One region of the Dactylosporangium sp. NPDC005555 genome, then DNA from elsewhere that is predicted to be linked to it. Evidence: riboswitches for the same ligand, from Rfam matches in the RefSeq annotation. Region 1 holds a riboswitch; the other holds the start of a gene.
What was found. Region 1 has a riboswitch for cyclic di-AMP ahead of ABZS58_RS11765 (NlpC/P60 family protein). Riboswitches for the same ligand answer to the same signal wherever they lie in the genome.

Region 1 (7,018 bases):
CACGACGCCGTGTCGTTCTGGTCGGCGTAGCCGCCGAGGTACGCGCCGAACTCGTACTGGCCCGCTCCGCCCGGCAGCGGCACCGCCTGGGTCATGCGGCTGCGCGCGCTGGTGCCGCCGCCGAAGAAGTTCGCGCCGCGGTTCGCCGGTCCCGGGCCCGTCTGCGTCGGGTAGCCGGCGGTGCCGTAGGCGATGACGGCGGGGCCGCCCTCGGCGACCGTCCAGCCGGAGAGGCCGGCCTCCGCTCCCGGGTTGGTCAGCAGGTTCGTGGGCTGCGTGGTCAGGACGAGGGACACGCTGTCGGCGTAGCCGTCGTTGGAGGTGCCGCCGTCGCGGGTGAACAGCAGCACGGTGCGGGCGGTGCGGCTGCCGGGCGGGACGACGCCGGACTGGGCGCGGCGCAGCAGGCCGGTGGTGCTGCCGCGGTCGGCGGCGGTGACCGGCCCCAGCACGCACACGCCGAGCGGCAGACCGGTGGCGGACAGGAACTCCACCGAGAGCCGCGCGCCGTCGTCCTGGTCGGCGTAGCCGCCGAGCCAGCCGGTGAAGTCGAACGTCGCCGACCCGGCGTCGATCTGCGCCGTCCACGGCAGGGTCGCCTGCTGCCGGAGCCGGGTCCTCGCCACATTGCCGCCACCGGCGAAGTTCGCACCGCGATCGGCCGGGCCGGGACCTGTCTGGGTCGGGTAGCCGGCGGTGCCGTACGCGATCACCGCCGCCGCGCCCTCGATCGTGCTCCAGCCGGTGAGGCCGGTCTCGAAACCGCCGTTGGCGATCAGGTTCGGAGTCTGCACGCGCACCCCACCGCTACTGTAAAGAAGGTGGCCTAAATCGTCGTGCGTGAATCTAGCATCGAACAAGATCGAACAGAAGGCCCCGGCGTTGCGCGCGCCTGAACACGCGGCGGCCGGCGCGCATCGACCGTCACCCGAAGCGGCCACCGGTCTGACAACCGCACGGCGATGTGCTACAAACCCACCGAACACGGGGGGAGGAATCGCTATGCGTCGGTATTTCGTGGTGCTCACAGCGCTGGTCATCGGGGTGGCCGGGTGCGGATCGGGCAGCGACTCGAAGGGCTCGCCGTCCAAGGCGTCGTCCCCGTCGAAGCCGCCACCGCCGAAGGTCGCCGGGAAGCTGCTCGTCACCACCGTCAACGGGCTGAAGCTGCTCACCCAGGAAGCCGACGGGCACATGACGATCGCGCCCTTCGACGTGCCGCGCTCCGACGACTTCGACTACGAGCTCTCCGCCGACCACAAGACGTTCGTCTACCGCAGCGGCAAGGTCGTGACCGCGCGGACCGTCGCCGACGGCAAGGAACGCCAGATCGCCGCCGATGCCTTGGCGAGAAGCCTGTGCCTGCGCGTCTCGCCGGACGGCAGGCACGTCTCGTTCCGCCGCGCCGAGGACCTCGTCGTCGCCGACCTCGCCGGCAAGGCGACCGTGCTCGACAAGGTCAAGAAAGAGCAGTACACCCTGGGTGGGATCACGCCGGTGAGCGCCACGTCCGAGCTGACCTGCGGCGAGTGGCTGGACGACACCCACGTGAAGTTCGACCGGCGCAAGCAGATGCCGCAGCAGGTCTCGGTCGAGATCACCGACTCCACCACCGTCGTGAAGGCCGACACCACGACCGTCGCGGTGCTCGGCGGCAAGACCCCGAAGCTGCTGGACTCGCCGAAGATGTGGCAACCCACCGCCATGTGCGGCAAGCGGGTCGCGGTCTCGCTCGGCTCGTCGAAGGAGGCCCTGCACTTCCGGGAGCGCACCGGCGACGCCGAGCTGACCAAGGACGGCACGTTCAACGGCGCCGACACCACGCTCGCCGGCACGACCGTCGGCGGCAACAGCCTCCTCTTCACCCCCGGCACCTGCCGCCCGATCCTGTACACCACCGAGACCCGGACCTTCCAGACCGTCGACCCGGCCACGCGCGCCATCGGCAAGGACCCGATCCTCACCCTGCCCTCCGGCGGCATCGACGTCCGCCTGTACGACGACCCGGAGACCTGGCAGCCGGCGCCGGACAGCGAGGTGCTCGCCGCCGTCATCGACAAGCAGATCGTCATCATCGACCTCAAGGCCGCCACCGCGGCCCTGGTCCCCGCCGACAACCTCGACGCCTCCGCCCGGGTCGTCGCCTGGCTCTGACCGGAGCGGCCACGCAGACCACCGGACGGCGCGTGGCGTCTATGATCCCTGCACTTGTGTGACCGAACGGGGAGGCAGAGCGCGATGCGCATGCGCAGGATGATGTCGGCGCTGGTCCTGGCGTTCGCGGCCGGGCTGAGCGCGGCGTGCGGCACCGACGCCGACGACACGGCGAAGAGTGCGGCACCGGCGAGCGGCACCGCCGCGCCCAGTGCTGCGGCCAGCGGTGCGGCCAGCGGTGCGACCGGCGGTGCGACCAGTGCGGCGGCGAGCTCGCCGGTCGGCGCGAAGGCGGACACGGAGCGGATCTGCAAGAACGTCATCGCGGCCTTCGAGGCCGAGAAGATGCAGCTGCTCGAGGTGCTGCTCAAGATGGCGACCGCGGAGGACCAGGCCACCAAGGACAAGGCCAAGGCCGACGCGGCGGCGCTCGTCGGGAGGCTCAAGACGGTCGTCGACAAGGAGACCGCGACCGCCGCCGACCCGAAGGCGAAGGCCGCGTTGCAGGCGCTCGTCGCGACCCTCGGCAAGATGCTCACCCCGGAGGGCGTTGCCGACCCGGACTTCGAGAAGAAGCTGGACGCGGCGACGGCCGAAGCGTCCACGTACTGCCCTGGCCTCGACGCGGCGTAGGACAGCGTCGAGCTGCGGGGCGGCGGAACGGCGGGCGCCCCACCTCAACGGGGGAGAGGTGGGGCGCCGTCTGTGCCGATCGAGGGTCAGCCCGGGCGGCCGTAGCCGTAGAGGCTGTCGATGTCGATCGGGGCAACCTTCACGACGGTGCGGCTGTTGGGGGCGTGGATGATCTGGTTGTTGCCGATGTAGATGCCCACGTGGCCGAGGCCGTTGTAGAAGACGAGGTCGCCGGGGACCAGCTGGCTGCGGGAGATGTGGCGGACCTTGCCCCATTGCTGGGCGGCGTTGTGCGGCAGGGACACCCCGGCGGCTTTCCAGGCCATCATGGTCAGGCCGGAGCAGTCGAAGGTGTTCGGGCCGGCGGCGCCCCAGACGTACTTCTTGCCGAGCTGGGCCCAGGCGTAGTTGACGGCCTTGCCCGCGTTGCCGGAGACGGCCGGGGGCTTGCCCGGGTTCGTCGCCGGGGCCGTGGTCTTGGGTTTCGCGGCGGCTGCCGCGGCTGCCTCGGCCTTGGCCTGCAGGGTGTCGAGACGCTTGATGTCGCCCTCGATCTTCTTGCGGCGGGTGGCCAGCTCGGTCTTCTGCTGGCTTTGCGCGGCGAGGGTGTCGTTGAGGCGGCGCTGCTCGGCGTCGAAGGTGCCCTTGGCCGTGCTGTACGCGGCCAGGTCGCGCTGCTGGCTGCGGGAGATCTCCTGCAGCGTGCCGACGCGGCCGGTGAAGGCGTCCGTCGAGGTCGCGCCGAGCATGAGCGACAGGGTGCCGAGGTTGCCGCCGGTCTTGTAGGCGTTGACGGCGAACGCGGCGGCGTCGTGCTGGGCGGCGTCGAGGTCGGCCTGCAGCGGCACCAGGTCGGCCTGCAGCTTGGCGATGGCCGCCTGGGTGGCATCGAGGTCGCCGTTGACCTTGTTGTACTGCTCGACGACGAGCTCGACCTCGTTGTTGCCCTTGTCGATCTGGGCCTGGAGCTCTTCCGGGGTCGGGTCCGCGCGTGCGGCACTGGCGGGGGCGATGAGCGCCGCCACCGCAAGCGCGACGACCGCGGTGCGCATGGTCGTGCGTCCGTTGAACACGGGACAGTCCTTCTTCGCGGACCGCCTACCGGGTTAGCTGACGGATTCGGGCGAGAAGAAGGCGCGCCCTACCGCGCCCCGGTGTGGCGGGCGCGGATTCACCCCATGGGACAAACCCCGGATGGTTCCCCGGCTCATCGGCGAACGCCCGGACAGCAGGCGCGGCCGACGACTCGGCGGCGGCTGCCCGGGCCGCCCCGGCGGGGCGACGACGTCCGACAGCCAGCACAAACGTAACGGCGCGGAAGAGCAAAGGGGCTCGATCTAAGGCGGACTTAACGCAGACCCAAGGCGGCCCTGCGGACGACCCCTCGCAATTCGACACATTTGCAAATGCCGTACTGGTTCTGGCCCGTACGGGTTCCGCTGGAACCGCCCGAGGCAGGCGATCCTGCTCCTCGACGTGACGTTCGCCGACGGCACCCACCAGGTGCGTCGCCGGGCGTCACCCTGTCACGGCGGTGATGAGCAGCGTGACGTACAGGACGGACAGGACGACGGTCACGGGTCCATCCTCGCCGCCGGTGGTCACACCGGCGGGGTGTAGAGCGCCACGATCGAGGCGACGGCGGCGCGGTCGCCGTCGATGTCCGCGGCGTCCAGGTCCACGCCCTCGAAGAGGATCCCGCACCACGTGGTCGAGTCCGCGGTGACGGTCGCCGCGGGGTTCGCGATCGTGCCCGTCCGCACGTGTACGGCGCCGCCGTCGGTGACCGTGTGGAAGCTGTGCACCGGCGGGCCCGCCCGGCGTGCGTCGCGCCGGTCGTGCAGGTGAAGCACGACCGGCGGGACCGTCGCCCGGACCGGCGGCGCCATGGTCCGCATGGCGACGACGACCGCGTCGGGGGTCATGCCGCCCTTGGTGCCCGGGTCGGGGCCGGCGGAATACCAGCGGCCGAGCGACCCCAGGACCTGCTCCAGCCCGCGGCCCCACTCGGTGGCGACATACGCGGGGGTGCGGGCGAGGTCCGTCAGGACGACGTGGTCGACGATCCCGGCCTGCCGCAGGGACCGCAGCCGGTCGGTGAGCACCGCCGGGGTGATGCCGCGGACGGACTCCTGCAGGTCGGCGAAGCGTTTCGGGCCGAGGATCAGCTCCCGCACGACGATCAGCGACCACCGGTCGCCGACGAGGTCGAGCGCGTTCGCGGCCCGGCATGCGTCGCCGTGGTCGCCGTAGCTCTGCCGGATCGGCACCGTCGCCTCGCTCTGTTCAACCGAGTACCAACTATGTTAAAGATAGCAGCATGACGTCTTCGCGTGCCGTGCCGCCCGCCCCTGCCGTCGTCGACCGCGAGACCTGGCTGCGTGCGCGGGAAGCGCTGCTGGCCCGCGAGAAGGCGCACACGCGTGAGGGCGACGCGATCGCCGCTGCCCGCCGTCGCCTGCCGATGGTGGAGGTCACCCCGATCTCCCTGGCCGGCGCGGGCGGCCCGACGCCGTTCGCGGACATCTTCCAGGGCCGCGACCAGCTCGTCGTCTACAAGCACATGTGGCACCTGGACAAGCCGTTCGAGGAGCAGTGCGAGGGCTGCACCGCCTCCATCTGGGACTTCCAGAACGCCGCGTACCTCAACGAACGCGGCATCTCCTTCGCCGTCTTCGCTGAGGGGCCGTACTACCAGCTGGCCCCGTTCCGGGAGTTCATGGGCTACACGCACCCGTGGTACTCCACGTACGGCGTCGGCGACCCGGCCTACGCCGGCGGCGGCATCATCGCCTGCTACCTGCGCCGCGACGACCGGTTCTTCCTCACGTACGAGACGACCGACCGCGGCGTCGAGGCCATCATGGCGTCGCACAAGCTCCTGGACATGACGGTCTACGGCCGGCAGGAGACCTGGGAGTCCTCGCCCGAGGGCTGGCCGCGGGAACCGACGTACACGCGCTGGCGCCGCGACGGCCGCCCCGTGCCCCAGTGGACCCGCCCGGGCGTGACACCCGTCGCGAGCGCGGAGCAGCCGCACTGACGACGTTCAGTAGGTGCCGGAGGGCGCTGGATCCGGGACGGGAGCGGGGCGTTCGCCGCGTTCGCGGGCGGCGAGGTCGTCCAGGATCGTCTCGGTGGCGGTGGCGCCGAACCGGGTGGCCCCCGCCTCGTGCAGGGTCAGCAGCGTGTCGAGGGTCCGGACCCCGCCTGCCGCCTTCACCCGGACGGCCGGGGAGACGGTGGCCCGCATCAGCTGGATGTCGGCGAGGGTGGCGCCGCCCGGGGCGAAGCCGGTGCTGGTCTTCACGAAGTGCGCGCCGGCCTCCTCGGCCAGCCGGCAGCCGGTGATCTTCTCCGCGTCGGTGAGGTAGGCGTTCTCGAGGATCACCTTCACGACGCGGCCCTGGGCGGCGGCGACCACGGAGGCGATGTCGTCGTGGACGTAACGGTCGTCGCCGTCGCGGAGCCGGCCGATGTGCAGGACCATGTCGATCTCGTCGGCGCCGGCCTCGACGAGCGCCCGGGTCTCGGCCACCTTGACGGCGCTCAGCGTGTCGCCGTGCGGGAAGCCGGTCACGGTGCCGACGAGGACGCCCGTGCCGGCGAGGGCGGTCACGGCGAGCGGCACGTCGGACGGGCGGACGCAGACCGAGGCGACGTCGCGGCGGGCCGCGATCTCGCAGCCGCGCACGACGTCCGCGGTGGTCAGTTCGGGACGCAGCAGGGAGTGGTCGATCATCTTGGCGACGTTCATGACGGTGCTCCGGTCTGGGGAGGTTGCACGTCGAAGGTGACCCGCAGCGCGTAGCGGGACCCGACGTAGCGGCTGACGGTGTACTCCAGCGGCGCCGAGTGCTGGTCGACGATGAGCCGGGTCTCGACGAGCAACGGCTCGGCCGCGGGCACGTTGAGACGGTCGCCGTCGGGTCCGGCCGGCTGGGCGGTGAGGGTCGAGGAGCCCAGCGTGGGGCGCAGCCCGAGGTCGTTCAGCGCGCGGTGCAGGGACCCGCCCTCCAGGTCGGCGTCGAGCAACGCGGTCAGGTGGGCCGGGAAGGCGGCGTACTCCACCGCGAGGGGCGTCCCGTCGGCCATCCGCACCCGCACGATCGAGACCACGCGGGGCGCCGCCGCGGTCAGCCGCAGCGCCGCGGCCTCGTCCGCCGACGCCGCCCGGACCTCCGCCTCGACGACCCGCGACGACGGCGTGCGTCCCCAGCTGCGGACCTGG
Region 2 (7,018 bases), on a different contig from region 1:
GCGATGGACCCTGCACGGATCACGCGGTTTTGCTTAGGATTCGAGGTGATGCGTCGATGTGAGGGTGCAGGGTCGGCCGGAGCGGGGTAGGCGAGCCGTGGATCATGATCGGGACATGGCGATGGCCGCGATCCGTTCCGTCTACACGATCACGGGCCGGATCAACACCGGCGACACGGTCGTCGAGACGCTGCACCGCATCGCGGAGGCCGTCGTCGAGGGCGTCGGGTTCGGTGCCGCCGTGGTCAACTACCTGCATCCCGAGGGTGTGTACGAGGCGGTCGCCATCGCCGGGCCCGAGGAGGCGAGGGCCGAGCTGCTCGGCGCGCGGTACCCGGCGGCCGAGTTCGACGCGCACCTCGCCGACGCCGACGAGTGGGGGCAGCTGCGCTTCCTGCCGCACGAGCGGCACAACGACGGCATCCAGTCCTGGGTCCCGTCCCTGGCCGGCGGCGCGGAGGACATCCCGGACGAGGAGCGCTGGCATCCCCTCGACGCCCTGTTCGCGCCGCTGTGCGCGCCCGACGGGTCGATGGTCGGGGTGCTCAGCGTCGACCTGCCCGCGGACGGCAAGCGGCCCGGCGCGTTCCAGCGGGAGCTGCTGGAGATGCTCGCCGCGCAGGCCGGCATCGCGATCAACAACGCCAACCTCGTCGAGGCGCTGCGCCGGGAGCGTCAGCACCTGGAGGCCAGCGAGGCCGCGTTCCGGCTCGCGTTCAACGGCGCCGGCACCGGCATGTGCATGATCGGCCTGGAGGGTGCCGACCTGACCCGGCTGATCCGGGTCAACCCCGCCCTGTGCGAGCTGCTCGGCCGCGACGAGGACGTGCTCGTCTCGATGCGCTTCGGCGACCTCATCCACCCCGACGATCTCGACCGCAGCAGGGCGGTCTTCGCCGGCCGCTCCGGATCCATCCGCGACCACGAGGTCCGCTGCGTGCGCGGCGACGGCGAGACGATCTGGATCTCCGCGACGATGTCGGTCGTCGGCGGGTCGCCGGCGTTCGCGATCACGCAGGTGCAGGACATCACCGGCCGCAAGGCGACCGAGGCCGACCTCGTGCGGCGGGCGTCCCGCGACCCGCTGACCGGCCTCGCCAACCGCGACGCCTTCGCCGGACCCCTCGCGGCCGCGGTCCGGCGGGCCCGCACCGAGCAGGTGATCAGCGCGCTGCTCTTCTGCGACCTCGACGACTTCAAGGTCGTCAACGACACCCTCGGCCACGACGCGGGCGACGCGGTCCTCGTCGCCGTCGCGCAGCGGCTGGTGTCGCTGGTTCGACCCACCGACACCGTCGCCCGGCTCGGCGGCGACGAGTTCGTGGTGCTCACCGGCAACGTCGCCGTCGCCGACCTCGGCGCGCTCGTCGACCGCCTGGAGCGCTCCGTCGCCGCACCCGTCACGCACCAGGGGCACATCATGCGGGTCCGGGTCAGCGTCGGCGTGGCCGTGATCGATGACACGGTCGAGGACGCGGGCGCCGCGCTGCGTGCCGCCGACCGGGCGATGTACCTGGTCAAGGGCGGCCGTCACGCCGGAGAGGTGACCGGCCGGGTGACAGCGTTCGGTGATCGTTCGGGTGCGCCGGGTGGATTGCCGTTGCTGCGGTTGGCCCGGCCAGAAGCGGCCCAGTAGGGTCGGGTGGTCTGCTCCGGTCGACCTGCACCCCATCGGGTGCTGCCGGGCGGGCGCCGTCGAGTCGCGAGACGTTCGCGAGCCGGGGACCCATGTAGTCCTCTGGGGTGTATCCGTGGCTGGGCCACGGTAGGGCGAAGCTTCCCGCCCGAACCCGTCAGCTAACCCGGTAGGCGGCCACGGAAGGAGTCTGCGTCGATGCTTGCCGCCCGCATGACCACGTAACGCCGCACCGCTGATTCCCCCCTTCCAGCGCGCCGTCCTCTTGGCGGCGTGCCGATGCTGCCTGCCACGAAGAGGAAATATCAGTAGTGAAGTCATTGCCACGCGAGTTCAATCCGCGACATCGCCGGCCGGCGTTCAACGCCCGGTTCGTCGCGAAGACCGGCGCCTTCTCGGTCGCTGTGCTGTCCGCCTCGATCCTGGCCGGCGTGCCGGCCGAGTCGCCGCCGTTCACCGGCCCCGCGTACGCCGAGCCGGGCGTCGTCGCCACGTCCTCGCCGCCGGCTTCCGGGTCCGCGTCGCCGTCGCCGTCTGCGTCTGCGTCCGGGTCCGCGCCGGCCGGAGGCCCGCTCGCCGCGGCGGTGCCGGTCGTGCCGCCGGTGCCGCCCGCACCGCCCGTCGTCCGGCCGGTCGCGGGCCTCGATCAGCGGCAGATGGACAACGCCGCGATCATCGTCAAGCAGGGCCGGGCGCAGGGCATGCCCGACCAGGCCCTCGTGGTGGCGATCGCGACCGCGATGCAGGAGAGCGACCTCTACAACGTCGCCAGCTCCGCCGTCCCGTCCAGCCTGCGGCTGCCGCACGAGGGCGTCTCGTCCGACCACGACTCGGTCGGGCTGTTCCAGCAGCGGGCCAGCCAGGGCTGGGGCACCGTGGCCGAGCTGATGAGTCCGGCACACTCCGCGATGCTCTTCTACGACGCGCTGTCCCGCGTGCAGGGGTGGCAGCGGATGAGCGTGACCGCGGCCGCGCAGGCGGTGCAGCGCTCGGCGTTCCCGGCTGCCTACCAGAAGCACGCGACCCGCGCGGCGCAGATCGTCGGCGCCCTCACCTGATGCCCGTGACCGCACCGTACCGGGCCGGCTCGGTGCGGTGCGGTGCGGTCACGGCAGGGTTCAGGCGGGGTGGCGGGTCGCCCAGCGGGCCAGGGCGACGAGTTCGGCGACCGCGGCCGGCTCCGGGATCGCCAGGTCGAGGACGAGCAGCGCCTGCGCCAGAAGATCCTCGGCCTGCCGGACGCACCACGTGCGGGCGCCGGCCCGCTCGATGACCTTCGCGGCGCGTTCGAGGTCGGCGTCGCTGAGACGGCTCTCGCGGCGCAGCAGGTCGTCGAGCTCGTCGGCGCCCGCGGCGAGGGCCGCGGCGACCGGCAGTGAGCGCCGGCGGCGGCGCAGGTCCGGGAACGCCGGACGGCCCGTCACGGCGGGGTCGCCCCAGATGCCCTGCAGGTCCTCGGTGAACTGCACGGCCAGGCCCAGCCGCACGCCGAACAGCCGCAGCTGCTCCACCCTGGCGCGGTCGCCGCCGCCGGCGATCGCGCCGAGCGCGCACGCGCAGCCGAGGAGGGCGCCGCTGCGCTGCTCGACCGCGGCGATGCACTCCCGGAGCAGGTCGCTGCCGGACCTGCGGCGGGTGGTGGCGGTGTCGAGGGTCGTGCCGAGCTCGGTGTGCCGGCCGTGCAGGAGCTGCTGGACGGTGTCGCCGAGGACACGCACGCCCGCGCGGTCGACGGGCGCCGGCTGCCGCGCGCCGGCGTCGGCGCACGGGTCGGTGGCCCTGTCGCCGGACGCGGCACCGCCGGGTCCGCCGTCGGTGTCGCCCGTGGGCCGTTCCGCGCGTGGCACTTCGGCCGGTGTCCGGTCCGCCCCGGTTCGTGCGGGGGACGGCGTTGCCGGTACATCAGCATCGGCGGAAACGGGGAACGGTGTGGCTCGGGTGGCCTGGCGCAGCGGGCGCGGGACCCGTCGCGTGGGGTCGCCCGTCGCGGCCACGTCGAACGCGAGGGCCAGCATCGCCTCCCCACCCAGCGTGGCGGGGTGCGGGCCGACGACGCTCCAGGCGGTCGGCCGGTGCCGGCGGGTCAGGTCGCCGTCGAACAGGTCCCGCTGCAGCACCGACCACTGGTGCACCAGCTCCACCGCCACCGCGCTCGCCACCGCGTCGTGGGGATCACCGCCGACGGCGCCGGCGCTCACGAGGGTCAGCGCCGCTCGGGTACGAGCGACCGCCGGCCCCTCGTCGATGGCGCCCAGCTGCAGCTCGGCCACCTCACGCGAGGGTGCCGGGAGCCGCCCGACGGCGGTGCGCAGCGGCGGCTCGACCAGCAGGCCCGCCCAGGCGAGGACGTCGTCGACGGAGCGCAGCACGGTGACCATCAGCCGGACACCGCCGGGCGGGGGACAAGCACCGGTAACGCACCACCTGTTCGGTTCCTGACATGGACGTGCGCCGATCTGTGCCGGCGCCGTGGACCGATCAAGTATGCCGCCGGTGCCCGCCGGACACGCCCAAAACCACGATGGTGGGCGGGTCAGCGCATCGCCTCCCGCAGGGAGGGATCCGGTGCCGACACGACAGCCGCCTGGCGGTGCCGCAGCGCCTCCCACGCCGCTTTCGGCCCGGCCGCGACGTCCCTGACCGTGTTGTACAGGATCGTCACCCGCTGGCATCCCTCACACAGGGCGGGCACCCCGTACGCGTCGACCCCGAGCCGCCGGCAGAGCGTCACCGCGCGGTGCAGGTGCAGCTCCTGGCTGACGAGGAGGGCCTTGGTCACGCCGTACACGTCGTGGGCGCGGCGGCACGTGTCATAGGTGTCCAGTCCGTGCGGGTCGACGACCATCCTGGCCGGGTCGACGCCCTGCGCCGCGAGGTAGTCGCGCATGACGCGGACCTCGTCGCCGGAGCCGCCCTGGGCGTCGCCGGAGATGAGCAGGGCCCGGACCTTGCCGGTGGTGAGAAGCTTCGCGGCGATGTCGAGCCGGCCCTTGAGGAACGGCATCGGCTCCTGCCCGCCGGGCGCGACCTGGGCGCCGAAGACGATCGCGACCCCGGCGGCCGGCGCCTCCGCGACGGGGCCGATGCGGCCGAGGGACGCGGCTCGCACCCACACGGTCGGCGCCAGCACGAGGGCGGCGACGACGCTGCCGGTGAGGACGACCCTGAGCAGGATCCGCCGCCCGCGCTCCAGCCGGGTCTCCCGCTTCGCCGGCAGCCGCTCGCGCCAGCGGGCCGCGCGCCTGGCCCGCTCGACCTCGAACACGAACCACGGCGGCACCGTCCGGTCGGCGCGCAGCTTCTCGCGGTCGTCCTCGCCGAGATACCCGGTGACGTGGTCGACCGCTTCCGAATACGCCGCCATCCGCGCCGCGGCCCCGCCCCGGGACCGCAGCAGCACCCATGCGCCCAGCGTGGCGATCGTCACCAGCCAGCCCAAGGGCCCCAGGCGGCGGCTGCGGCGGCGCAGCCGGTCCTGCACGGCCAGCCAGGCCACCCGCTCGTCACGCAGTTTCGGCATGGCGGCAGCATCGCACGGGGTTGTGTGGCTGTGGTGCCTGTGTGGTGCCCGTGTGGTGTTCGACGTGTGGAGTCGTAGATTGTCGTACGCGCGAGGCAGGATGTATCCCTCGGGTTGGGGAGGTGGCGTCGGGTGGCCGGCAAGATCAAGGACGAGGACATCGCCCTGGTTCGTGAGCGCACCGCGATCGCGGATGTGATCTCCGATCATGTGACGCTGAAGTCGGCGGGGGGCGGCAACCTCAAGGGGCTCTGCCCGTTCCACGACGAGAAGACCGCCTCGTTCAACGTGTCGCCCGCACGCAACGTGTATTTCTGTCACGGCTGCGGCGCCGGCGGCGACGCCATCAAGTTCCTGATGGACCACGACCACCTGACGTTCGTCGAGTCGGTGGAGCGCCTCGCCGGCCGCGCCGGCCTGCAGCTGCAGTATGTGGAGGCGGGCAGCGCGCCGGTCCGCCAGACGGGGCAGAAGCAGCGGCTCATCGCCGCCCACGCCGAGGCGGCCCGCTTCTATGCCGAGCAGCTCGGCTCGCCCGGCGCCCGGCTCGCCCGCGAGTTCCTCGCCCAGCGCGGCTTCGGCCGTGAGGAGGCCGAGCGCTATGGCTGCGGCTTCGCCCCCGAGGGCTGGGATCCACTGAGCAAGCACCTGCGCCTCAAGGGCTACACGGCCCAGGAGCTGATCACCGCCGGGCTGTCCAAGGAGGCGCGCTCCGGCAGCCTCATCGACCGGTTCCGCCGCCGGCTGCTCTGGCCGATCAAGGACATCTCCGGCGACGTGATCGGATTCGGGGCGCGCAAGCTCTTCGACGACGACGACGGCCCGAAATACCTCAACACGCCCGAGAGCCCTCTCTACAAGAAGTCGCACGTGTTGTATGGGGTGGACCAGGCCAAACGCGAGATCGCCAAGCAGAGCAAGGTGGTCATCGTCGAGGGGTACACCGACGTGATGGCCTGCCACCTGTCCGACGTGCCCGTGGCCGTCGCGACCTGCGGTACCGCCTTCGGCGCCGACCACATCGCGGTCCTGCGCCGCCTCCTGCTCGACGCCGACGGCTACGGCGGCGAGATCATCTTCACCTTCGACGGCGACGCCGCCGGGCAGAAGGCGGCGCTGCGCGCCTTCGAGGACGACCAGCGCTTCGTGGCGCAGACCTTCATCGCCGTCGGTCCCAACGGCATGGACCCGTGCGAGCTGCGCATGGCGAAGGGCCCCGTCGCGGTCCGCGACCTCGTCGCCGACCGGCAGCCACTGCTCGACTTCGCGCTGCGCTCCGTCATCCAGCGCTTCGACCTCGACACCGCCGAGGGCCGCGTCGGCGCCCTCAAGGCCACCGCGCCCCTGGTCGCGAAGATCAAGGACCGGACGCTGCGCCCCGAGTACGCCCGCAAGCTCGCCGGCGACCTCGGCATGGAGCTCGAGACCGTCCAGCGCTCCGTCGGCGCCGCCGCCAAGGGCCTCGTCGAGGCGCCCGCCACCCCGGCCCGCAAGGGCCTGGCCCCCGACAGTGCCGAGGCCCTCGTCGAGCGCGAGGCCCTCAAGCTCGCCCTGCAGCAGCCCGCCCTGGCCGGCCCGATGTTCGACGTCATCGGCGCCGACATCTACGCCCACCCCACCTACACCCTCCTGCGTGCCGCGATCGCCGAGGCCGGCGGCGCCTCCTCCGCGACCGGCGGGGCCGTCTGGATCGAGCGGGTCCGCGAGGCCTGCACGGACCCGGCGGCGGCCGCCCTGGTCAGCGAGCTGGCCGTCGAGCCCCTGCGCCTCGACGGCGAGCCCGACCCGCGCTACGTCGAGGCCACGGTCGTCCGGCTGCAGCTGCCCGCCCTCAACCGCCGCATCGCCGACCTCAAGTCCAA

Region 2: another riboswitch for cyclic di-AMP. It lies ahead of ABZS58_RS15960 (hypothetical protein); the one in region 1 lies ahead of ABZS58_RS11765 (NlpC/P60 family protein).

Annotation. Positions count from the first base shown of each region.
Region 1 is NZ_JBEXDG010000008.1:100,728-107,745, forward strand. Features, by position in the region: gene ABZS58_RS11750 (hypothetical protein) at 1-794, opposite strand, end outside; gene ABZS58_RS11755 (hypothetical protein) at 1,003-2,154, shown strand; gene ABZS58_RS11760 (hypothetical protein) at 2,239-2,787, shown strand; gene ABZS58_RS11765 (NlpC/P60 family protein) at 2,874-3,860, opposite strand; cyclic di-AMP (ydaO/yuaA leader) riboswitch at 3,868-4,013, opposite strand; gene ABZS58_RS11770 (helix-turn-helix domain-containing protein) at 4,389-5,057, opposite strand; gene ABZS58_RS11775 (DUF899 family protein) at 5,108-5,830, shown strand; gene deoC (deoxyribose-phosphate aldolase) at 5,837-6,544, opposite strand; gene ABZS58_RS11785 (GntR family transcriptional regulator) at 6,541-7,018, opposite strand, start outside.
Region 2 is NZ_JBEXDG010000012.1:25,241-32,258, reverse strand. Features, by position in the region: gene ABZS58_RS15965 (diguanylate cyclase) at 116-1,636, shown strand; cyclic di-AMP (ydaO/yuaA leader) riboswitch at 1,684-1,827, shown strand; gene ABZS58_RS15960 (hypothetical protein) at 1,948-2,694, shown strand; gene ABZS58_RS15955 (polyprenyl synthetase family protein) at 2,755-4,014, opposite strand; gene ABZS58_RS15950 (ElyC/SanA/YdcF family protein) at 4,170-5,156, opposite strand; gene dnaG (DNA primase) at 5,289-7,018, shown strand, end outside.